3 regions of the Candidatus Stoquefichus sp. SB1 genome follow, and region 1 is predicted to be linked to each of the others. Evidence: predicted binding sites of a transcription regulator. Region 1 holds the regulator's gene; each other region holds the start of a gene.
What was found. The regulator Rex, encoded in region 1, represses fermentation and respiration genes when NADH is low (regulators of the CRP and FNR family bind a similar motif). The targets are predictions, from matches to a motif close to GTGAANNNNTTCAC.
Positions count from the first base shown of each region.

Region 2: a site for Rex is predicted at 1,472-1,485, ahead of BN1865_RS16755 (iron-sulfur cluster assembly scaffold protein). Genes of this name have one in related genera too.
Region 3: a site for Rex is predicted at 7,138-7,151, ahead of BN1865_RS11960 (phosphoglycerate kinase). Genes of this name have one in related genera too.

Region 1 covers NZ_LN852694.1:524,179-532,302, forward strand. Annotated here, with positions in the region: gene BN1865_RS06330 (energy-coupled thiamine transporter ThiT) at 1-440, shown strand, start outside; gene BN1865_RS06335 (DUF402 domain-containing protein) at 689-1,225, shown strand; gene tsaE (tRNA (adenosine(37)-N6)-threonylcarbamoyltransferase complex ATPase subunit type 1 TsaE) at 1,238-1,681, shown strand; gene tsaB (tRNA (adenosine(37)-N6)-threonylcarbamoyltransferase complex dimerization subunit type 1 TsaB) at 1,678-2,283, shown strand; gene rimI (ribosomal protein S18-alanine N-acetyltransferase) at 2,274-2,723, shown strand; gene tsaD (tRNA (adenosine(37)-N6)-threonylcarbamoyltransferase complex transferase subunit TsaD) at 2,720-3,733, shown strand; gene BN1865_RS06360 (redox-sensing transcriptional repressor Rex) at 3,720-4,367, shown strand; T-box leader at 4,415-4,626, shown strand; gene asnS (asparagine--tRNA ligase) at 4,666-6,051, shown strand; gene BN1865_RS06370 (metallophosphoesterase family protein) at 6,151-7,617, shown strand; gene BN1865_RS06375 (D-2-hydroxyacid dehydrogenase) at 7,604-8,124, shown strand, end outside.
Region 2 covers NZ_LN852696.1:867,636-875,759, forward strand. Annotated here, with positions in the region: gene BN1865_RS16750 (GGGtGRT protein) at 1-691, opposite strand, end outside; gene BN1865_RS16755 (iron-sulfur cluster assembly scaffold protein) at 706-1,398, opposite strand; gene BN1865_RS16760 (MarR family transcriptional regulator) at 1,662-2,093, shown strand; gene BN1865_RS16765 (sulfite exporter TauE/SafE family protein) at 2,093-2,860, shown strand; gene BN1865_RS16770 (helix-turn-helix domain-containing protein) at 2,898-3,254, opposite strand; gene BN1865_RS16775 (hypothetical protein) at 3,430-4,122, shown strand; gene BN1865_RS16780 (Hsp20/alpha crystallin family protein) at 4,165-4,572, opposite strand; gene BN1865_RS16785 (Cof-type HAD-IIB family hydrolase) at 4,785-5,648, shown strand; gene vanR (VanR-ABDEGLN family response regulator transcription factor) at 5,728-6,408, shown strand; gene BN1865_RS16795 (sensor histidine kinase) at 6,401-7,498, shown strand; gene BN1865_RS16800 (C39 family peptidase) at 7,572-8,124, shown strand, end outside.
Region 3 covers NZ_LN852695.1:810,792-818,915, reverse strand. Annotated here, with positions in the region: gene BN1865_RS11990 (PTS sugar transporter subunit IIC) at 1-809, opposite strand, end outside; gene BN1865_RS11985 (hypothetical protein) at 985-1,758, opposite strand; gene BN1865_RS11980 (DEAD/DEAH box helicase) at 1,860-3,296, opposite strand; gene BN1865_RS11975 (SDR family oxidoreductase) at 3,503-4,264, opposite strand; gene BN1865_RS11970 (TetR/AcrR family transcriptional regulator) at 4,390-4,971, shown strand; gene tpiA (triose-phosphate isomerase) at 5,126-5,869, opposite strand; gene BN1865_RS11960 (phosphoglycerate kinase) at 5,885-7,069, opposite strand; gene BN1865_RS11955 (CarD family transcriptional regulator) at 7,247-7,753, opposite strand; gene BN1865_RS11950 (rhodanese-like domain-containing protein) at 7,974-8,124, shown strand, end outside.

The DNA.
Region 1 (8,124 bases):
CTCAAGGTGGTGCATTTATTTCTATAGATGTTATTGCAATCTTTTTATGTGCTTATTTACTAGGGGCTGGTTATGGCGTTATTTGTGGAATTGGCGTTGCTATTTTGCAATTTGTTTTAGCAATTGCAAGTTATTGGGGTCCATGGTCAGTTTTGTTAGACTATGTCTTACCTTTAGCTGTTTGTGGTATCGCTCCTTTGATAAAGTCCACTCATTTTAAAGAGGTTCCTATTTATTGGGGAATTATTGTTGCAATGTTTTTAAAATATTTGTGTCATTTTGCAAGTGGGGCATTTTTGTTTGCTGAATATGCACCTGAAGGAATGAATCCAATGATTTATTCTTCTATTTACAACTTGCCTTATAATGTCACAACTTTAATATTATGTATGATAGTTGTTCCTATCTTATATTCTCGATTAAAAAATGTATTTCGTTAAAAACTGAGCAGACGATGCTCAGTTTTTAAGTGCTATTCTAGCCTGATAATTGAAATTGAAGAGAGATTGGGGATTATTTAAATTCTCATTAGGCAGATATTTTGTTCAAATAAGCCTATAATAGATGACATTTATCATTTTATAAAAGGTTAAGAGGAAATAGGTTTCTCTTTTGTTTTCGAATAATAAACCTTTCAAAATGATATGATTTTGTGTATAATAACTATGTTATAGAAAGAGGTATGTTTATGAATAAAGCATTAGTAGGACATGATGTGCTTATTCATTGTTATAAGCATGATGGGAGTATTCATCGCTGCTGGAAAAAGGGATTTGTTTTAGAAGAAACAAGTCAGCATTATATTGTCATTAATAATCGGACTTTAGTGACAGAATCAGATGGTCGAAGATGGTATACAAGAGAGCCAGCTATCTGTTATTTTCCTAAGAATCAGTGGTATAATGTTATTTGTATGATTCGTAAAAATGGTGTTCATTTTTATTGTAATATTGCATCTCCAACATTGTTTGATGGTGATGCCTTAAAGTACATAGATTATGATTTGGATTTAAAAGTTTTCCCTGATTATAAATATAAAATATTGGATGAAGAAGAATATCGTCAACATAAAGCACAAATGCATTATGGCGAAAAATTAGATCAAATATTAAATCAGCAGTTAGATATTCTCATAGAGATGGCGATGAATATGTCTGGACCATTTAGACCAGGTTTTGCTGAACATTGGTATGGTGTTTATCAGCAGTATATATCAAAAAAGTAAGGAGGAAAGGGCATGATAACGTTTCATAGTGAACAGGATATGATTGATTTTGGAGAAAGATTGGCGAATCTTTTGTTTCCTGGAGCAGTATTGACATTAGAAGGAGAATTGGGGGCTGGAAAGACAACTTTTACAAAAGGAATTGGTAAAGGATTAGGAATTTCCAAGGTCATTAATTCACCAACTTTTACAATTGTGAAAGTTTATCAGGGCCGTCTTCCATTATATCATTTTGATGCCTATCGTTTAGAAGGACAAAATGAAGAATTGGGATTTGAGGAAATGTTTGAAGATGAAGGGGTTTGTGTGATTGAATGGCCGATTTATATTCAAGATATTATTCCTACAGAAAGATTAGAGATTAAAATTGTTAAAAATGATGATGAAACACGTTCTTTCTTTTTGAAAGCATGTGGCTTAAAATATGAAAATCTCATAAAGGAGTTGGCAATATGATTCGTTTAATAATGGATACATCAAATCAATATTTAATGGTTGCTTTGTATCAAGATGATCAGTGTTTAGAAGTGAAACAGGAGATGGGTTCAAAAAGGCAATCTGAAAATGCCATTCCTTATTTAGCATCATTACTAGAAAAACATCATTTGGAATTATTGGATGTTGAAGAAATGATTATAACACGTGGACCTGGATCTTATACAGGGGTAAGAGTCGCTATGACGATTGCAAAGACATTGAGCGTTGTCGCTCCTGTAAAAATAAAAGTTGTTTCATCATTGGCTGCCTATGCAGGTCTGCAAAAATGTGTATCAGTTATTGATGCGAGAAGTCAAAAAGTGTTTGTATGTGTATATGATCAAGGTCAGGCTATAACGTCTGAACAATTAATGCCAATTGATGATTTTTCACACTTTATAGAAAATTATCCATATTATTGTGTGGTTGGGCAAAGTGAAGTTGTTCATTATCCTATGACAACTGTTAATTTAGCTCAAAATATGTATGATTTGTCAAAAATGATAGAGCCAGTGGAAAATGTGGATGCATTGGTGCCTTATTATTTAAAAGATGTAGAGGCTAAGAAAATATGCTTATAAGAGCAATGGATTTGGATGATTTGGATCAAATTGTTGAATTAGAACAGCTTTTGTTTACTTCAGCATGGAGTCGCTCAGATTTTATGTATGAAATATTAGAAAATCAATTTTCATTTAATTATGTTTTGGAAATTGATAATGAAATTGTTGGTTATGTTGGTGTGTGGCTGATGTATGAACAATCACAAATTACAACCATTGGGATTGTGCCAAAATATCAGCATCAGGGTTTAGGACGTATTCTTATGCAGGAAATGATTGCTTTAGCATCACAGCAAGGTTGTGAAACAATGAGTTTAGAGGTTAGAATATCTAATCAAAAAGCAATTTCATTATATGAAAGTTTAGGTTTTGAAACAAAAGCTATTCGTAAAGGTTATTATCAGGATAATCATGAAGATGCCTATTTAATGGTTAAAGGATTGGAGGGACAAAAATGAGTTTAATTCTTGCGATAGAGTCAAGCTGTGATGAAATGTCAATAGCAATATTAAAAGATAAACGGGAACTTTTATGTAATGTTGTTGCATCACAAATTGATACCCATCGTTTATTTGGTGGAGTCGTACCTGAAATTGCGAGTCGTATGCATGTGGAATGTGTATCAACAGTTTTAAAAACGGCTTTGAATGAGGCAAATGTTGATATGCATGATATTGATGCTATTGCAGTAACGAAAGGTCCAGGACTTGTGGGCTCTTTGCATGTTGGGATGCAGGCGGCAAAGACTTTAGCTTTGGCTTATCATAAGCCATTGATAGGAGTACACCATATTGCTGGACATATTTATGCGAATGAATTAGTAGAGGATATTGCTTATCCTTGCCTTTGTTTAGTCGTTAGTGGAGGCCATAGTGAACTGGTTTATATGAAACATGAGTTTTCTTTTGAGGTGATTGGACAAACTTTAGATGATGCAATAGGCGAGGCTTATGACAAAGTTGGGCGTGTTCTTCATTTGCCATATCCTGGTGGGCCAGTGATCGATAAGATGGCGCTTGAAGGAAAACATCGTTATCCTTTGCCATTGCCATTAAATGATGAATCCTATAATTTTTCTTTTAGTGGTTTAAAATCAGCAGTGATTAATTTGTGTCATAATGCTTCACAGCGTGGTGAAGATATTGTTCCTGTTGATTTAGCATGTTCATTTCAGGAAGTTGCTTTGGATGTTATGGTGTCTAAAACAATAAAAGCGGCAAAAGATTATCAGGTCAAAGAAATTATTGTTGCTGGCGGAGTTAGTGCCAATCGAGGATTGAGAAAAAAATTAATGGATGAAAGTCCGATTAAAGTCTTATTTCCACCAATGGCCTATTGTACTGATAATGCCGCAATGATTGCCTCAGCAGCTCGGATTATGTATGAGCATCAAAAGTTTTCAGCACTTGACTTGAGTGTCAAGCCATCATATGATTTAGAGGAGGAAAGTGTTGATGAGTCATATTGAAAAAAAGCATCAAAAAATTTCTAAAGCAACAATGTCTCGTTTTCCTATTTATTTAAAAGCATTGAGAAATATGCAACATGAAGGAAAAGACAATTTTTTATCAAGTGAATTGGCTGAAGCAACAGGTATTCTTGATACAACTATTCGTAGGGATTTTGGTTTTTTAACAAGTAAAGAATCTTTAGGTAAAAGAGGAATTGGTTACGATACAAAAGATATTATTAATATTTTAAATAATGTTCTTGGATTAGGTTTAGATGAACCCATTATTCTAATTGGTGTTGGAAATTTAGGAAGTGCAATTTTAAAGTATAATCGTTGGCAGTATACAGTTGGTAAAATTGTTTGTGGTTATGATCAAGATCAAAATAAAGTGGGAGAGCGTTTTGGTGTAAAGCTTTTACATATTGATGATTTAGAAGATACTTTTCCACAAGGCTGTAAAATTGCTATTTTGGCTATTAGTGATCATGTTCAAGAAACAGTCGATCGTTTGATGGCATTAGGAGTCAAGGGAATTGTTGATTTTACACATACACATTTTACAGTACATAGTGATGTTGCCGTGCAAACTGTTGATGTTGTCGTTGCAATTCAGGAATTGGTCTTAAAAATGCATGCAAATGATGAATAAGATAAGAAAAGTATTGAAATAATAAAGAAAAAGTGTTAATAATAATGTTACAAGTAATGATTTGAGAACGTATTTTTAATGATATTTGAAAGCGACTCTTGGATGGTGTAAGCAAGAGAAATATCTAAAATATGGAACACTCAATGAACTGGGTAGGAGAAAATAAAGTAGACTATCCCGTAAGACTGCGTTAGAGTCTAAGAGTGCATAATCTTTGATTATGAATAAGGATGGTACCGCGATATCAGTCGTTCCTTTGATAGGAATGGCTTTTTTTATTGGAGAAGGAGGAATAAGAATGTTTGAATTTATGACTGTAAGAGAACTCTATGAGATGGTTATGTCTGGTGCAGAATTTGAGACAGAAAGTCTTGAATATGTTGAATTAGATGGCTGGGTACGTACAAATAGAGATAATGGAAAAGTAGGATTTTTAGCTTTAAATGATGGGACATATTTTAGAAATTGTCAGGTTGTTTATTTAGCTGAGGCATTAACTAATTATGATGAAGTGAAACATATTAGTACAGGAAGTGCAATTCGTGTATTAGGAAAGTTTAAGTTAACACCTGATGCGAAACAGCCATTTGAAATTGAAGCAACACAGGTTGTTGTAGAAGGTGCTTGTGATGATGATTTTCCACTTCAAAAGAAAAGACATTCTTTTGAATATATGCGTGAAATTCCCCATTTGAGACCACGTGCAAATACTTTTTATGCTATTTTTAGATTGCGAAGTGTTTTATCAATGGCAATCCATGAATTCTTTCAATCACAAGGATTTGTCTATGTTCATACACCAATTATTACTGGTAATGATGGTGAAGGGGCTGGAGAAATGTTTAGAGCAACAACAATTGATAACACAGATTTTGATAAAGATTTCTTTGGTAAAGAAGCTTTCTTAACAGTTACTGGTCAATTGCATGTTGAAGCTTTCTGTATGGCATTTAGAGATGTTTATACTTTTGGTCCAGCATTTCGTGCTGAAAATTCAAATACTTCACGTCATGCTAGTGAATTTTGGATGATTGAACCTGAAATTGCTTTTGCTGATTTAGAGGATGATATGGATTTAATTGAAGATATGGTTAAATACTGTATTGATTATGTTTTAGACAATGCTCCAGAAGAAATGAAATTCTTTGAACAAATGATTGATAAAGATTGTATTCGTCGTATTACTGATGTTAAAAACAGTGATTTCCAACGCATGACTTATACAAAAGCAATTGAAATTTTAGAAAAAGCTGATGTTAAATTTGAAAATAAAGTTGAATGGGGAATGGATTTAAATAGTGAACATGAACGCTATATCTGTGAAAAAGTCATTGGTGGACCTGTTTTCTTAACCGATTACCCTAAAGAAATTAAAGCTTTCTATATGCGTTTAAATGATGATGGTAAAACAGTTGCAGCTTGTGATTTATTAGTTCCTGGAATTGGTGAATTAGTAGGTGGTAGTCAACGTGAAGAGAGATATGATGTCTTAGAAAAAATGATGGATGAAAAAGAAATGGCTAAGGATGGATTACAGTGGTATATGGATTTAAGAAGATATGGTGGCTGTAAACATGCTGGATTTGGGTTAGGATTTGATCGCTTCTTAATGTATTTAACTGGTATGCAGAATATCAGAGATGTGGAACCTTTCCCAAGAACGCCTAGAAATTTAAAATTTTAAGAGCAGTCATGCTCTTTTTCTTTGTTTTCAAAATTCCATTATGATAGATATATTCAATCTTGTTTTTTTGTAGTATAATAGTTTCGAGGTGAAAACATAGTGAAAGACATTGATTTCATAAATACTTTTTTTAATATCATTTATCAAAATGAATCAGCTTATATGAGAGATCTTATGTCTTCATATGAGTACACAAAACAATTTTGTCAATGGCTTAGGAATCGCTCAATTCCTTGTTTTTTATTAGATCAGTTGACAAAAGAGGATTTTCAATTATTTTCAAAACGTACAAAAGCAGAAGATATTGATCATATATTACACATTCCTTTTTCAACTATGTTAAAAGAATTATCTATGCAATATCATGATGCTACACATATTCTTTATTTGCCTGGTTTTTTAGAAGATTCTTGTTTAGATATCAATGAAAAACAGTATAAAGATATCTATATCTATAGTGTAAAAGAAGCATTTCAACGTAAGGATTTATCTTTTTTTGATCCGTTTCCAGCGTTTTTCTGTGCTATGAATCATGCGGATTTATGGCCAGGAGTGCTTATTTTTAATCAAGATAATCAAGTTTTTACACCTATTCATCATAAACAGGATTGGGAAACTTTATTAAAGCATATTGATTTGGGAGATGATCTTTTTGATACATATAATGATTATCAAAATGATTCATATTTTATTCAATTAAGTGATTTGCATTTAGGTAAGAATAAACGTCAGAGAGGGTTAATACAATTATATAATTCTCTAGATGCTATTGTACCTTTATTGCATTCTCATGAACAATTAAAGATATTGATTACAGGTGATTTGATGGAATCTCCTAATCGTAAAAATATGTATTTGGCTAATGATTTTATGAATAATTTAAAAAAACGTTATAAGGCAAATGTAACATTTATATTAGGAAATCATGATGTGATTGTTCATGGTTTTAATATGGCACGTAATCAAAAGAGTAAAGTGATTGCTTATTTGTTGGGTGAGAGTATAAAGGTTTTAGAAAAAGAAAAACTCATATTGATTAAAATGGATACAACCAGTGAAGGAAATTTGGCAAGAGGAAAAGTTGGTCAAAGGCAACTCAATGAAATTGATGATGAGTTAGAGGCTATTGATCATATTGAGGATTATACAATGATCTTAATGCTTCATCATCATGTTTATCCTATTTCTAAAGCTCAATTTATTAAAACAAAATGGCATGAAAAAACATTTATTAATCGAATTGTAGAAACCTCTAAAGTTTTGGCTGATGCACCCTTACTAATTGATTGGATAAAGCAAAGACATATACAATATATATTTCATGGTCATAAGCATTTGCCTTTTTTTAGAAATCAACAGGAGCGTTATTATATTGGTGCGGGAAGTGCGACTGGGGGATTAAAAGAAAGTCAAAGTCGTTATATATCTTATAATGTTGTGAAATATAATACATTAGAAAAGAAAATGAAGACATGTATGATTTTCTATGATGATAAAGCGAAAGCAGAAAGACAGCGTGTAGAGGTTTATTTATTTAGGAAGGATGATGAAAATGAAGATTGTTGATAAAATGAAAGATGAAAATTTAGGAATTGCTCTGATCTATAATTTTACAAAAGGATATCAAAAACCTGTTCCAATGGAATTATATGATGTTGTGTTACCTTTATTATATAATGATACTTTAAGAGCGGAGATTCTAAATCATGAAACGATTGAATCATGTATACAAGCGTGTTCACAAAAAGAAGCTGATTTTAAAGAACATATTTTAGCAAGTATAGAAGAGAAGAAAGAAATGACTTCTAAAGCATTGGGAATTGCTATGTTACAAAAAATATTGAATTTTCAGATTGTCAATCAGACTATGTGTGGAATGGCCTTGGATACTAATATTCTTGATTTAAATGAAGCTATTCATTTGGGTTATATGTTACAGACAATAAGAAAGGATGATATTATGCAATTATTACATCAGGAAGAATTAAAAATTGTCGTATTACAAAGTGCTTCTGTTGGTAAAGATATAGATTTATCACAGATTGAAACATTAGGGCACGTAACAATGTATGA
Region 2 (8,124 bases), on a different contig from region 1:
GGTTAGTAGAGTTACCAGTAATAGAAACATCTACACCTTCTTTGTGCATAATTGCAACACCTTCACGAACATCATCAGAACCATAGCAGTTTACTTTTGCTCTTGGTCCATCAGAGTAAGCTGTTCTAGATAATTCTTTCACTTCACCAGTGAAATAATCAAATTCAGTTTCAACATAAGTGAATCCATTAATTCTTGAAATGATCTTAGCAGCATCTTTACCTAAACCATTTAAAATAACTCTTAATGGTTTTGTTCTAACTTTGTTAGCTTTTTCAGCAATTTTAATTGCTCCTTCAGCAGCAGCAAATGATTCATGTCCTGCTAAGAAACAGAAACATTCAGTTTTTTCATCTAATAACATAGATCCTAAGTTACCATGTCCTAAACCAACTTTACGATCATCAGCAACAGATCCAGGAATACAGAATGATTGTAAACCTACACCAATAGTTTTTGCAGCATCAACTGCTTTTACATCTCCGTTTTTGATTGCCATTGCAGCACCTACAGTGTAAGCCCAGCAAGCATTTTCAAAACAGATAGGTTGAGTTGATTTTACGATTTCGTAAACATCAATACCTTTTTCATCACAAATTGCTTTAGCTTCTTCAATAGATTTAATATCATATTTAGCTAATGCAGCGTTGATTTGATCAATTCTACGTTCATAATTTTCAAATAATGCCATCTTTGTACCCTCCATTATTCCTTTCTTGGATCGATGTATTTAGCAGCATTATCAAATCTACCATAAGTACCAGTAGCTTCTTTTAATGCTTCATTTGCATCTTTTCCAGCTTTAATCATATCCATCATTCTACCAAGACTAATGAATTCGTAACCGATGATTTCATTATTATCATCTAAAGCAATTCTGTTAATATATCCTTCAGTTAATTCAAGATATCTAGGACCTTTTAATTTAGTAGAATAAGCAGTACCAACCATACTTCTTAATCCTTTACCTAAATCTTCAAGACCAGCTCCAACAGATAAACCACCTTCAGAGAAAGCAGACTGGCTACGTCCATAAACGATTTGTAAGAATAATTCTCTCATTGCAGTATTAATAGCATCACAAACTAAGTCAGTATTTAAACCTTCTAATAAAGTTTTACCAACTAAAGCTTCACTTGCCATAGCAGCTGAGTGAGTCATACCAGAGCATCCAATTGTTTCAATTAATGCTTCTTCGATAATTCCTTCTTTTACATTTAATGATAACTTACATGCACCTTGTTGAGGAGCACACCAACCAATACCATGTGTAAAACCAGAAATATCTTTGATTTCTTTTGAATATACCCATTTTCCTTCTTCAGGAATTGGAGCACATCCATGATTTCCACCGCGTGCAACAGTGCACATTTCTTCGACTTCTTTTGTATAAATCATTTTTTTACTCCTTTCATTTTCTTAAAATGATTACAGCATGGACAAGAGAAATAATTATTTCTCTCTTTTCCAGGTGAAGGAATTCACCTACTGTGATTATAAGGCAAAAGTGTCTTAAAGTCAATGAAGTCCACAGTTTCCCAAGATAAAAATATCGAATTATGTCAATCCTTTTCATCTGATGAAAAAAATTGATGTACAGTTTATTGACATTTGCATATTTTATATTATAATAGTTCAAAATAGAACTATTTGGAGGGCGTATGACAGAATTACTCAATATGATTCATAGCATGAAAAAACTTTATGATCATCTATGTTTAGATGTCATGGAAAAATATCATATCACACGTAGTGAATTAGATATTTTACTCTTTTTAAACAATAATCCTGAATTTGATAGTGCCAAGGATATTGTAGAAAAAAGAGGACTTGTGAAATCACATGCTTCAATGGGAATAGAGAAATTGTTGAAAAATGGATATATTGAATCCATTCAAGATAAAAATGATAAACGTAAATATCATTTGTATCTTTTACCATTATCTCAGCCTCTTATTCATGATGGTTTACAAGTGCAAAAACATTTTAATGAGATACTATTTAAAAATTTTACTTTAGAAGAAAAAAAGATATATCAAAAAATGGTTCAACAGATGTATGACAACATAAAACAAGAGGAGGTTCATTTATAATGTTTGCATGGTTTATTTATATTGTTGCTGGAATGGGAGCGGGAATTGGTACTGGGTTGGCAGGATTATCAGCAGCCGCTGTTATTTCACCAATGTTGATTACTTTTTTAGGTTTTGATCCTTATGAGGCAGTTGGTATTTCTTTAGCATCAGATGTTTTGGCTTCAGCTATCTCAGCTTATACTTATGGTAAAAATAAGAACTTAGATGTTAAAAATGGTTTGGTCATGTTAGCAAGTGTCCTTGTTTTTACACTTATTGGAAGTTATATTGCTTCTTTGGTACCAAGTGGAACAATGGGAAGTTTTTCAGTCTTTATGACATTATTATTAGGAATTAAGTTTATTGTTAAACCAGTTATGACAACGAAAGAAGCCTTAGCATCTAAAACGCAAAAACAAAAAGTGATTCAATCTTTATTATGTGGTTGTTTAATTGGATTTATTTGTGGATTTATTGGTGCAGGTGGCGGAATGATGTTATTATTAATTTTAACATCTGTACTTCAATATGAACTGAAAACAGCAGTTGGAACAAGTGTGTTTATTATGGCCTTTACTGCTTTTACAGGTGCTGCATCACATATGTATATTGGTGGTTTTCCAGATTTAGAAGCATTAATTGTATGTATCATTGCGACTCTTGTTGGGGCCAGAGTCGCTGCTTTGTTTGCAAATAAGGCAGAACCAAAAGTGTTAAATCAGGCAACTGGAGTTGTTTTAACAGTTTTAGGATTGGCTATGGTAGTCACAAAATATTTATTTTAGATGAAAGTATAAAAGTTATCCGTTGAATGGATAACTTTTATTTTTGCTTATCTTTACGCATATGTTTGAGTGCTTTATCTAAAAAATCAATTCCTTGCATATAAAAAATATTTTCATCTTTATTAAGTGATCTGATTGTTTGACAAACTCTTGCTTCATCTTTACCTTGAATTAATAAATCAAGATTACCATGATCATGAAGCCCTAACAGGTGATTAAGATCAATATCTAATAATTGACAAATATCTCTTAATACATCTAATGGCGGATAACAGGTGTCATTGACATATGTTGAAAATGTCTTTGGATTAATATTGAGTTGATCAGCTGCTGCTTTTTGTGTTAAATTTTTCTGTTCTAATCGAGCAGCAATAATTTTACCAATTTTCAACATAGCTTTTCACCTCTTTTATATGATTATAACGAAAACTCATTAAAATCTGTGAAATATCTATTTAAAATAGAATTATATTTGATAACTATTTAAACTGCTGATATAATAAAAATATCAAACATATACAAATGTAAGTATAGAAGGAGTGAAAAATATGTACATATATGATTTTCTAATGTCTTTAGATCTATTTCAAAAAGATAAACTACCAAATCTTGAACGTTTTATTAAAAATGCAATTTATTATGGTATCAATACAAAAGATGAACTTAATGAAAGAGAAATATCCTATAATGGAGATGATCAAAATTATCTTGTTTATTCATTAGGTAAAAATACACATAAACTTTATTCTATTGGTATCGATCAGGAATTAAATTATATTCAAGAATTAACTAAAGAGCCTTTGAAAATACCAAGAGCATCGATGATTTATGTTGATACAGCCATTTTTGAAGCTATCAGATTATATGATGAACTCACAAGATATCCTGATTCACAAGCTTTTTTTGATTTCACATTAAATTATGATATCCAGCTTATGACAAGTCTTTATCAGGATAATCATTTTGAATATAAACCAGCCCTTGTTTATTTTCATAATAATCCCATTGAAAGAGACATTGCTCAAGCTCAATTTGTTTATTTTATAAAAAAATATGCTCAGCATCGCTTAAAGAATGCCAAAGCTAAAGGAACATACATTTATCATAATTTTGATGCTGTTTTAAAAAATACATTATTAAGTTATGATGCCATTCAAGAAAGGGGATATAAAGTATCAGAATATACCCATATTCCTAATGAAGAATTTGATGATTTTTTACAACAAATCTTTTATTTACCACATTATATGAAAGAAGAATAAAAAAACAGCTAGGAAATTAATTATCCTAGCTGTTTTCACCATTTATTCAATAGAAATATATTTCTTTTCTTCAACTTGTTTAACTGTATCTTTAGGAATAGAAATCTTTAACTCACCATTATCAAATGATGCTTTAATATCTTCTTCTTTGATACCTTCACCAACATAGAAGTTACGACTGCAACTTCCACTATAACGCTCACGTCTAATCACATGACCTTCATCATCTTTTTCTTCATTATCAATATTTTTTGTTGCATTGATAATCAAGTAACCATCTTTTAATTCCATTTGGATATCTTCCTTTTTATAACCAGGAAGTTCCATATTCATTAAATACTGTCCATCTTTTTCAACAATATCAGTACGCATTGCATCAACTGATGAATAATTAAATGGATCATGGAATAAATCATCAAACATATCACTAAATGTAGGTAGGAATTTCATAAAATATCGCCTCTTTCTTTTTTACCACCATAATTCTCAATACACTATTGAGAAATGAAACAACTACCTCATTAGGGGATCTCCCTAACTACAATTATATTATACCACTCTTTTTAGCACTGTCAAGCATAGAGTGCTAAAAATTTCTATATTTGTAAATTTGATTTTTTATTCGAGGAGTTATGATATGATTTTATCAGGAGTGTGATTATATGATAAAACTTGTTGTAAGTGACATGGATGGAACATTAATTAATCATCAAAGTCAAATCTCGCCAGCTAATTTAAAGGCGATTCATCAATTACAGGCATCTGGTATAGAATTTGCAATTGCAAGTGGTAGGGATTATCAGGGGGTACGTTCAGTTTTAGATCGTTATGATATTCATTGTAGTGCGATTTTAGGAAATGGAGCACAATACTGTGATGAGAATCATCAAATTGTTATGGATTGTTATTTGAATAAAGATGTATGTTTCAATATTGTTTCTATTTTTGAAGCAGCACATATCCCTTATATGATTTTTACAACACAGGGATTTTATACTGGCTTAGAGCCTCAATTTGTTAAAGATATGTTTATAGAAAGAGCTGTTCGCCGTTTTCATAGTCGACCTGAAGATTATGCTGACCAGGGTGCTTTTGCGATGTCTCCTTGTAATCAATTACAAAAAATAAATCATTTTGAGGAATTTTTAAAACGTGATTTAGATATTATTAAGGTTGAAGCTTTTTCATTAGATGCTAAGGATATTCCACCGACAAAAGAACAACTAGCACAAATTCCTACAATTTCTTATCTATCTTCTTTTGATGATAATGTTGAAGTAACAGATGAGAATGCACAAAAAGGCTATATTCTTAAAAAAGTTGCACAGCTTAAACATATATCTATTGACGAAATTGCTGTTTTAGGTGATGGCATGAATGATTTAAGCATGTTTGAAGAATTTCCTTGTTCCTTTGCACCTATGAATGCTGAGGAAAGAATCAAAGAATTGGCTCATTATATTGTGAGTGATTGTGAAGAAGATGGTTTTGCTGAAGCTATTGATATGATACTGAAGGATTTTTAAAAGAAATCCTTTTTTTCTTAATAGATTCTTAATAAATTCATATCAATAATGTAATATAATGTAGAAAAGGGGTGGAATTATGAATATACTTGTTGTTGATGATGAAAAAGAAATTGCTGATTTAGTAGAACTTTATCTCAAAAATGAAGGATATACAGTTTATAAATTTTATAATGGAACCCATGCACTTGCCTGTGTTGATAAAGAAGAGATTGATTTAGCAATTTTAGACATTATGCTACCAGATATAGATGGTTTAACCATTTGTCAAAAAATAAGAGAACATTATAATTTTCCCATTATTATGTTAACTGCTAAAGAAACAGAAATTGATAAAATTACTGGACTGACAATAGGGGCAGATGATTATGTCACAAAACCATTTCGTCCATTGGAATTAATGGCACGTGTCAAAGCCCAATTAAGACGTTATACATCAATGCCATCACTTCAAAAGGAAACAGTGATTACTATTGGAGCATTAACGATTGATCAAACAAATCATCAATGTACTTTAAATAATCAGCCTCTATCATTAACACCTACAGAGTTTTCAATTCTTTATTTATTATGTTCGCATAAAGGGAAAGTTGTGAGCGTTGATCAGATATATCAAGATCTATGGGGTGAGAAATATTATACAAATTCAAGTAGTTCTGTTATGGTTCATATTCGTCATTTAAGAGAGAAAATGAATGATTCAGCAGAAAATCCTAAATATATTCAGACAATCTGGGGAGTAGGTTATAAAATTGGCTAAAGATTATACAAGTAAATTTCAAAAAGAGATTTTAAAGAAGCATTTAATCATTGCAATTATATCTATTGTATTAATGTTATTGTTTTATTTTTTTGTTGATCATTTTTATAATGGTGCTGCAATTAATTTTATTCAAGAGATATTTGGTTGGACATTTGCTAATTTTATTTTAAAAAATCAAAGTGCTTTTGTATTTATGACGTTATTAATTGTTCTTTTATTGAATTCATTGATTGTAGAAGTTTATGCCATTCAAAAAATTTCCCATGTCTTTTCTCAAATGAAAATATTATTTCAAAAAGATAATCAAAGAATTATATTGGATGAATCATTATTTGAGTTAGAAAATGATTTAAATGAATTAAAAATTGAATCTATTGAAAATGAAAAAAAAGCAATTAAAGAAGCTCAACATAAAGTTGATATGATTGCTTATTTAGCTCATGATATCAAAACACCTCTAGCATCAGTTATTGGGTATTTATGTTTATTAGATGAAACAGATGATTTACCCGATGATTTACGTCATAAATATACACATATGACATTAGAGAAGGCATATCGTTTAGAAAAACTGATTAATGAGTTTTTTGATATTGCAAAATTAAATCAAACATATAGTTCATTACATAAAGAAGATATTAATTTATATTATTTATTAGAGCAAATGAAAGAAGAATTCTATCCAATTATGAATCAAAAAGGACAAGTCATTGATATTCAGGTTGAACCTTCTATGATGATTTATGCAGATGCTAATAAAATAGCTCGTGTTTTTAATAATATTTTAAAAAATGCATTTTATTATGGTGATAAAAATACAACAATATCAATTGTTGGAAAACAGGATGATGTTTATTCACATATTTTATTTAGAAATATAGGAATAACTATCCCAGAAGATAAACTACAAACAATATTTGAACAATTTTATCGTTTAGATGAATCACGTTCTTCTGCAACTGGTGGTTCAGGATTAGGATTATCTATTGCGAAAATGATTGTTGAACAGCATCAGGGATTTATCAAAGCTGAAAGTCAAAATCATATTACAACATTTGAAGTTTTGATTCCACTTTTACCACTTTAATAAATTCTTAAGAATTTGTTAAACAAATTTATTGTTTTTTCTTCTATACTTGATTTGTATGGAGGAAAATTGTATGAAAAAAAAGATTGTTATTGGTATTGTGATTGTGATGATACCTTTCTTGATTTTAATTTTAGATCATTTTGTTTTAAATGAGGATCTTCATTTAGATAGTTTTTATGACAGTTCAAAAGAATGGTCATATATTACAGAACATCAAAATGAGTATCCTCTTTCCTTATTAAAATTAGCAATGCATAATAAAGAAACAATTCCTTTTGTTGCACATTATCCTCAAAATTCATCTAAAAATCTTTCTATGAATGTTCAAGATGACTTAAAAACAGGTGGAATTCCACTTTTGCTGCAATGGGATGAACGTTGGGGATATAAAAATTATGGTGATAATATTATGGCTATCAATGGATGTGGACCAACTTGTTTGTCAATGGTTGTGAGTTATCTCAAACAAAATGGACAATATCATCCCTATTGCATTGCTCAATTTGCAAGAGGGAAAGGTTATTATAGTGAAAGCGGAACGGCTTGGGGTTTAATGAATCAGGGAGCAAAGTCATTTGGTATAAAGGTTGAAGAATTAGGATTGGATGAGGAAGTGATTAAAG
Region 3 (8,124 bases), on a different contig from region 1:
GCTTGATAAACAGGTTTTAAAACCTGTGTTCCATGAATACCAATAACCCAGAATACACATGATAATCCAAAGATCAATAAATATCCTGGTAAGCCTGTCAGAACCCCACGTAATGGTGTTTGAATACAAGCACTGATTGCATTGTATACAGAAATTCCAAAGACATTTTGGAATAATAAACCAAAACCAGAAATTAATAAAATTGTTAAAACACCTGGAAATAAAACATTAAATGATTGAGATACATTTGTTGGAACTGTATCAGGCATTTTAATACTTAACTTACCTGAATCAGCCATACGACAATAGATTTCTATAGAAACCATTGCAACAATCATACCTAAGAATAATCCTTGTGCATTTGTAAATTCTTTTGGTATCACATTCGCAACATTTACCAAATCTTCAACACCTTCAACAGTGACATTTGTGAATGTATCACATAAACTGATATATGATGCCAATGCAATAACAGGGACAACAATCTCTTTATGCTTTAATTGTTTTCCTAATTCAATCGCGATAAGAACAACTGTTCCAATAGTCAAGAAATTCAAAGTTGCATAATTTGCTGCTGTAAACATTCCAGTCAAACTCTCTAACCATGACATACCTGGTAATTTTGCTAAAGAAATACCAGTTGTTGTCGTTGAACATACAACATTTGAAAATAATGTACAAAATGCTCCTGTAATAATAATTGGAAGCAATGCAGTAAATGCATTTTTTATCGCCGACATATGTCTTTGATTACTGATTTTTGAAGCGACAATCAATAATTTTTCAGTAAGTTTATCACCTAAACTCATAAAAACTCTCCTCTCATTTGTTAATGTGAGTTTATTGTAAGGGTTTCCAAAATATTTTCATATGGCTTTTCTTTGTTTTGGATTTAAGATGTCAAATTATGTTGAATATCACTATTTATATTGAAAATTCATTCCAAAAATAAGCTCTTTTTTTCATATAATGAAAAAGAGAAGCCTAAGCTTCTCCATTAGCTGTTAAGTTTAATTTTTCTTTGACTTCCTGATTTGTTAATCCATCACAAGATTCAATTAATTCTATTTCTTTTTCAAAATCTTTTTGATTCTTACTATTAAAATCAGAATATGTAATGGTCTTTATATCACCTGTTGCTTTGGAAAATTGATCATCTGTATAATAAACAATATCTTCTTTAGTCATATAACCATCTTTACGGATTGTCATAGTATTTGATGCATAACGTGTTTCTGTTTCATCAACACCACCACCTGTATCCTCAGTCATCTTTAATTGAATGGTTAAAATGATTTGATCTCCTTCATCTTTTCTTTCTACATTGTAAACTTCATAAGCTTTATCAGCTAAATAATCTACATGTATTTGATTTACAATATTAGAATAATCATTGATAATATCACATTTATATGTATTATCATTACCTAAATAAAGTGAATAGAAATTTTTACCCTGAGTAATTGTATAAAACAATGTATCATATGATTCTTCTTCAAAGATAGATTTAGATACAAAACAAAGTTGTCCATCTATTTTATAAGTTTCATTATTCACAATATTACCATTTTCATCAGTAAGACTCTTCACATAAGAAACATCATTATTCATCTTCTTAATCACTTCAGCTAGAGTTTCTTTACCATTTAGGTTTTCATAAAGTTCTTTTGAAGATGTTGATCCTGCTGTTTTATCTGAAGTTCCACAACCAACTAACATCATAGCGCACAAACATGCTATTATTCCTTTCAATTTCATATTTGTCCCTCCGTTTATAAACATATAGTATACATTTTAAAAATTAATGTCAACAAAACAATTCTTAAGAATTTCTTAATATAGACTATCAATTCTTTTTTCTATTCATTATGGGCAATTTCTACTCTCATTGTTCTGCCTTTAATAAGCGTTTGATTAAGTCTTTGAGCAACAGTTTTACCCTTACCATTTAAAATACTCACATAACTGCATGTATCCTGAACTTGAATGACACCAATATCATCACCATCTAAATCATCAAGAGCACATATTGCACCAACTAAGTTTCCAGCAGCTATTTTCTTTCTTTTTCCTACATTAAAATAAAGTTTTGTTATATCTTTTTTTAATTCATTATTCTTTTTCGTCTTACGAACAATCTTCTTTTTAAGCTCACTTAATGACTGATGATTCACAACTGTTTGTAAGATTGTTTCATTATCTCTTATCTCAAATGATGAATTTGTATAATCTTCTATACGCATGCGACGTTTATGGTCATTTTGAGTGATGAATGAAATCGCAGTTCCTGTTTTATTATTTCTTGCTGTTCTACCAATTCTATGAACATAATTTTGTGGTTCCATGGGTAAATCATAGTTTATGACATGAGAAATATTTTCAATGTCAATCCCCCTTGCAGCTACATCAGTTGCTACTAAAAATTGAACTTTCCCTAATCGGAAATCTTCCATATTCAAAAGACGCTCAGACTGTAACATGCCACCATGAATTCTATGTACAGAAACTCTATTTTTAATAAGCATATTATAAACTGTATCGACTTTTTCCTGCGTTTCACAAAAAATAATGGCACTTGCTGGTTTTTCATGCACAATTAATTTGAATAAAAAATCGTTCTTCATAGCTCCTGATATTTCATATGCATAGGCCTCAATTTGCTGATCAACAATTTGTGATTGTTTGACATGAACTTGTAAAGGTTCCTGCATAAACCTTTCTGTGAGTTCCTGAATCTTTTCAGGTAAGGTTGCTGAAAAAAGACACGTTGTTCTTTTCACAGGTAATTGTTCAATAATGTCTTCAACTGTTTCAATAAACCCCATATTCAACATTTCATCTGCTTCATCTAAAACTAAATATTTTAAACAACTTGCATCAAATGTACCTCTTTTTAAATGATCCAACAAACGTCCTGGTGTTGCCACAACAACATGTGTTTTTTGTTTTAAATCCTGTATTTGAAATTTATATGGCTGTTTTCCAAAAATAGCTAAAGTTTTTATTTTCTTATAAGTTCCAATATTATCAAAATCTTCTTTAACTTGTATTGCCAACTCTCTAGTAGGTGTTAAAACCAAAACTTGTGGTTTGTTTTCTTCAAAAACAACCGCATCTATAAGCGGAATTGCAAAAGCTGCCGTTTTCCCACTTCCAGTTTTTGCTTTCACAATAACATCATGTTCTTGTTTTAATTCAGGAATGACAATTGATTGTACTTCAGTTGTCTCACTATATCCTAACTTATCAAGCGCTTCTTTTATTCTTCTATCAATATTCAATTCTGTAAATTTCATAATTATCCTCGTTTCTACTTCCCTAGTATCCACGAATTCAATGAAACATGCAAGAACTATTTTATAAACTGATGTTTTATATGCTTCTTTCGATGTGTTTTATCCTCTATATATAATAAATTCATTATTGACAACTTTTACATCTTTGATTTCATTATATATGAAAAGGCATAGATGTAAAATCTATACCCTATTGAATCATAAACTTAATAAGATGCTAATCCATTATCAACCGCAAGTTCTGCTCCAGTAATTGTTTTGGACTCATCTGATGCCAAAAAGATAATAGCATTAGCAATATCTTCTGGTTCTGAATAGTGAGGATATAAAGGACAAAATGGTTTACTACTCTCCATACAATTTGGATCCATTTCAAGATACGCTTTCAACATATCTGTCATAATTGACCCCGGATGGATTGAATTCACTCTAATTCTTTTTGACGCTAATGCATGAGCACTATGTTTAGTCAAAAGTCTTTCTCCACCTTTTGCAGTATTATAGGCAGCATCATTTCCGGTTCTTGGACCTCCAACCAATCCAGCCCCAGAAGAAATATTCACAATTGAACTGTGTCCTTCAGTTCCCATCACACTTGAACATGTCTTTATCCCAAGAAAAGCACCTGTTGCACTTACACTCATAACTTTGTTCCATTCTTCAAGTGATTCTTCCATAACATTTTTACCAACAATAAATCCCGCATTATTAACTAATACATCTAATTTACCAAATCTCTCAATTGTTGCATCTACAATTCTTTTCCAGTCATCTTCGCTAGATACATCATGTTTAAACCATATAAGATGTTCTTCACCTAACTTTTTCATATTCTCATCTAATTTTTCATAATTAATATCTGTTCCAACTACAAATGCACCTTCTTTTAAAAACATTTTAACTGTTGCTAAACCAACTCCTTGTGCTGCTCCTGTAATAATTGCAACTTTGTTACTTAATCTGTTCATATTTTCCTCCTTTATCTCTTTATAAATTCATTCTAAAATATGAGCAATATTTTTTCAATTTGCAATATTTATCAATTCGTCATATAATATACATAACGTCCTATAATTGTGAGGTATCTAACAAAATGAACAAAAATGATTTACGTTTTATCAAGACTGAAAAAATAATAAAACAAACATTTCTTGATTTAATCAATGAAAAAGATTATCAAAAAGTTACAATTTCAGAAATTTGTAAAAATGCTTTAATTAGTAGAAATACTTTTTATATCCACTATCAAACTATTGATGACTTAATTAACAGTATTTATCAAGATATTGAAGCTGATTTTCAAAACACACCACCTGATATCAATGATATCAGAAAATGTACACAATGGTATATTCAGGTTGTGAATCAAAACAGATTGATTATTTCAACTCTTTTAAAATGTCCATCCCTTCGATTTAAAGAAATTCTTTTTCAATCTGTTATCAGAGAACCTATGTCATCTGTTATTCAAGATTTTGATATTCTTTGTCAAGATATTAAAGTTAAATTAAACATATCTTATATGATTGATGCTATGATCAGTTATACAAAATGCTGGTTAGATAACTATGATAAAATATCAATACAAGATGTCTGCGAAGATCTTTATCTTTTATGTGATCAGCCAACTGAATTATTCTATCATAAAATAAAATATCATAATAAAAAGTCATAACTCCTATTCAATAATAAGGAAGTCTTATAATCATTGCATTAATCAATGAAATAACGACTTCCTTTCTCTTTCTTTTATTATCAGATAAATTCATGATTCAAATTTCTCTATATTAAAAAAAGACCCATAATATAATTATGAGTCTCATTCATTATTAATCTAATGCAGCAATCATAGCTTTGTAAGAATCTTCTACTAAAGAAGCTCCACCAACTAATGCTCCATCAATATCAGGTTGTTCTAATAATTCTTTTAATCCTTCTGGTTTTACAGATCCACCATATTGGATTCTCACTTTATCAGCAACATCTTGACCATATAATTCAGCAACAACGCTTCTAATATATGCACAAACATCTTGAGCAATTTCATTAGTTGCAGTTTTTCCTGTACCAATAGCCCATACTGGTTCATAAGCAATAACAACTCTTCCAGCACAAGCAGGACATACATCTTTAAATGCAGCAACTGTTTGTGTTTTCACAACATCTTTTGTTGTTCCTGCTTCATATTCTTCTAAAGTTTCACCAACACATACGATTGGAGTCATATCGTTATGTAAAACTTGTAACATTTTTGCATTAACTGTTTCATCAGTTTCACCAAAATATTGTCTTCTTTCAGAATGTCCTAAGATAACCCATTCAATTCCAATTTCTTTCAACATTTCTACACTGATTTCTCCAGTATAAGCACCGTTATCTTTAAAGTGACAGTTTTCAGCAGCCACAATTAAATTCTTAGCATTTTCTTTAGCAGTTTGTAATGCTAAATATGGAGTTGCAATTCCCCAATCAGCAGTATCTTTCACTGCTCCATCAACTGCTTCAACAAAAGCTTTTGTTTCAGCAATTGTTTTATTCATTTTCCAGTTTCCTACGATAATTGGTTTTCTCATTTTCATTCTCCCTAATTATTTATCATCAATAGCAGCAATACCAGGTAATACTTTACCTTCCATGTATTCTAATGAAGCTCCACCACCAGTAGAAATGTGAGAAACTTTATCAGCATATCCTAATTGCATAACAGCAGCAGCACTATCTCCACCACCGATAATAGTATTTGCATCATCTAAAGAAGCTAATGCTTCACATACAGCAATTGTTCCTTTAGCAAATGGTTCCATTTCAAATACACCCATTGGTCCATTCCAGATCACTGTTTTTGCACCTTCCAAAGCTTTTTTGATATTTTCAACAGATTTAGGTCCAATGTCTAATCCCATATATCCATCAGGTACATCTTCACCACATTCTTTAATATCTCCAGAATCTGCAAAAGCATTGTTGATAACAGAGTCAACAGGTAAGATTAATTTATCTCCACCTTTAGCAATAATTTCTTTAGCAACTTCAACACGATCATCTTCAACTAAAGAATTACCAATACTGTGCCCCATTGCTTTCATGAAAGTATAAGTCATACCTCCACCAACAATAACTTTATCAGCGATTTTTAACAAGTTTTCAATAACTAAAATCTTATCAGAAACTTTAGCTCCACCTAAGATTGCAACCATAGGTCTTTCTGGATTACTAACAGCTTTTCCAATATAAGCAATTTCTTTTTCTACTAAGAAACCAGCTGCTGATGGTAAATGAGCAGGGATTCCAGCTGTAGAAGCATGTGCTCTATGTACAGAACCAAATGCATCTTCAACAAATACATCACCTAATGATGCCCAATATTTTCCAAGTTCTGGATCATTTTTGCTTTCTCCAGCTTCATAACGTGTATTTTGTACTAAGATCACTTGACCATTGTTTGCTTCTTTAACAGCATTTTCAAGTTCTTCACCTCTTGTACAATTTACAAATTTAACATCTACTCCTAATAATTCAGATAATCTAGGTGCAACAACAGACAAATCATTTTTAGCTTTGTCTTCTTCTGTTTTTACTTTTCCTAAATGTGAGAATAATACAATTGCTTTAGGTCCATGTTCTAATAAATATTTTAGAGTAGGTAAAGCAGCAACGATTCTATTATCGTTTGTAATTTCTCCTGTTTCTTTGTTTCTAGGTACGTTGAAGTCTACACGAACTAAGACAGTTTTTCCAGCGACTTCAATATCTTTGATTGTTTTTTTATCCATTTTCGTCAACCCTCCATGAATGAATTATAACATTGTTGCAGTTAATTTTCAATTATTTATTAAGATATGTGAACCAATTCTCAAGCAAAGATTAAGCTAAATTTTTTTAATATAATAATTCAACAAAATAGACTATAAATCCACGTATTTCCAAAAGAAAAAGGTACAAATTTGTACCTACGAAACCATTTCTATCTGTTCAATAATAAATGGAACAACCTCTTCTTCTTTAATATTTAAAACATACTTAAATTCATCATATAAGATTTTCTCAGCATCCTGTAAAAACTTTTCATCAGTTGCATGAAATTTTTTACCATTCTCTACTAATGATTCACGATGCTTATATAAAGTTTTAATTAAACTAATGAGTTCATTTCGATTACCATTTTTAATAATTTCTTTATATTTTTCTTTTCGTCGATTATCATTATCTATCCATATGAGTTCCATTTCTGGCATAGTTTGAATCAAAGCTTTGACTTCATCTAATGACAAGATTTTTTTCATCTTACTCGTTAATTCTTCATTATTAACAGGTACAAAGACTGTAGAACCTTCACTATAAACGGGTTTAAGAATATAGTAATCAATCATATTTCCTCCAAACTCTCTTGAAGTCATACCGACAATACGACAAACCCCTTGTGAACCATATAAAATCATATCATTTTCCTTATACATATATCAAATCTCCTTTCTTACTTCACCAAAACAAAGCAACGTGTCACAAGCTTCAACTGATTGAGCAAGCAACACGTTGATTTCTTATATATTATACCACTTTTTCATGAAAAAAGTCAGAAGTTTTTTACAAACAACTTCTTTATATCATATGCACACCCAAGACAAATAGACCTATCTCTTTTTCTTTTTAAACATATAGTATAAAAAGGAGGACATTATGAACTATGCCATTGACCCACAAGCAATATATCAGCTTATAAATAGTGATGCTATTTTTATTGATATTCGCGATCAATTCCAATTTGATAAACTGCATATTAAAAATTTCATTCATGTATCCTATCATGACTTTATGAACTTTATTTCAA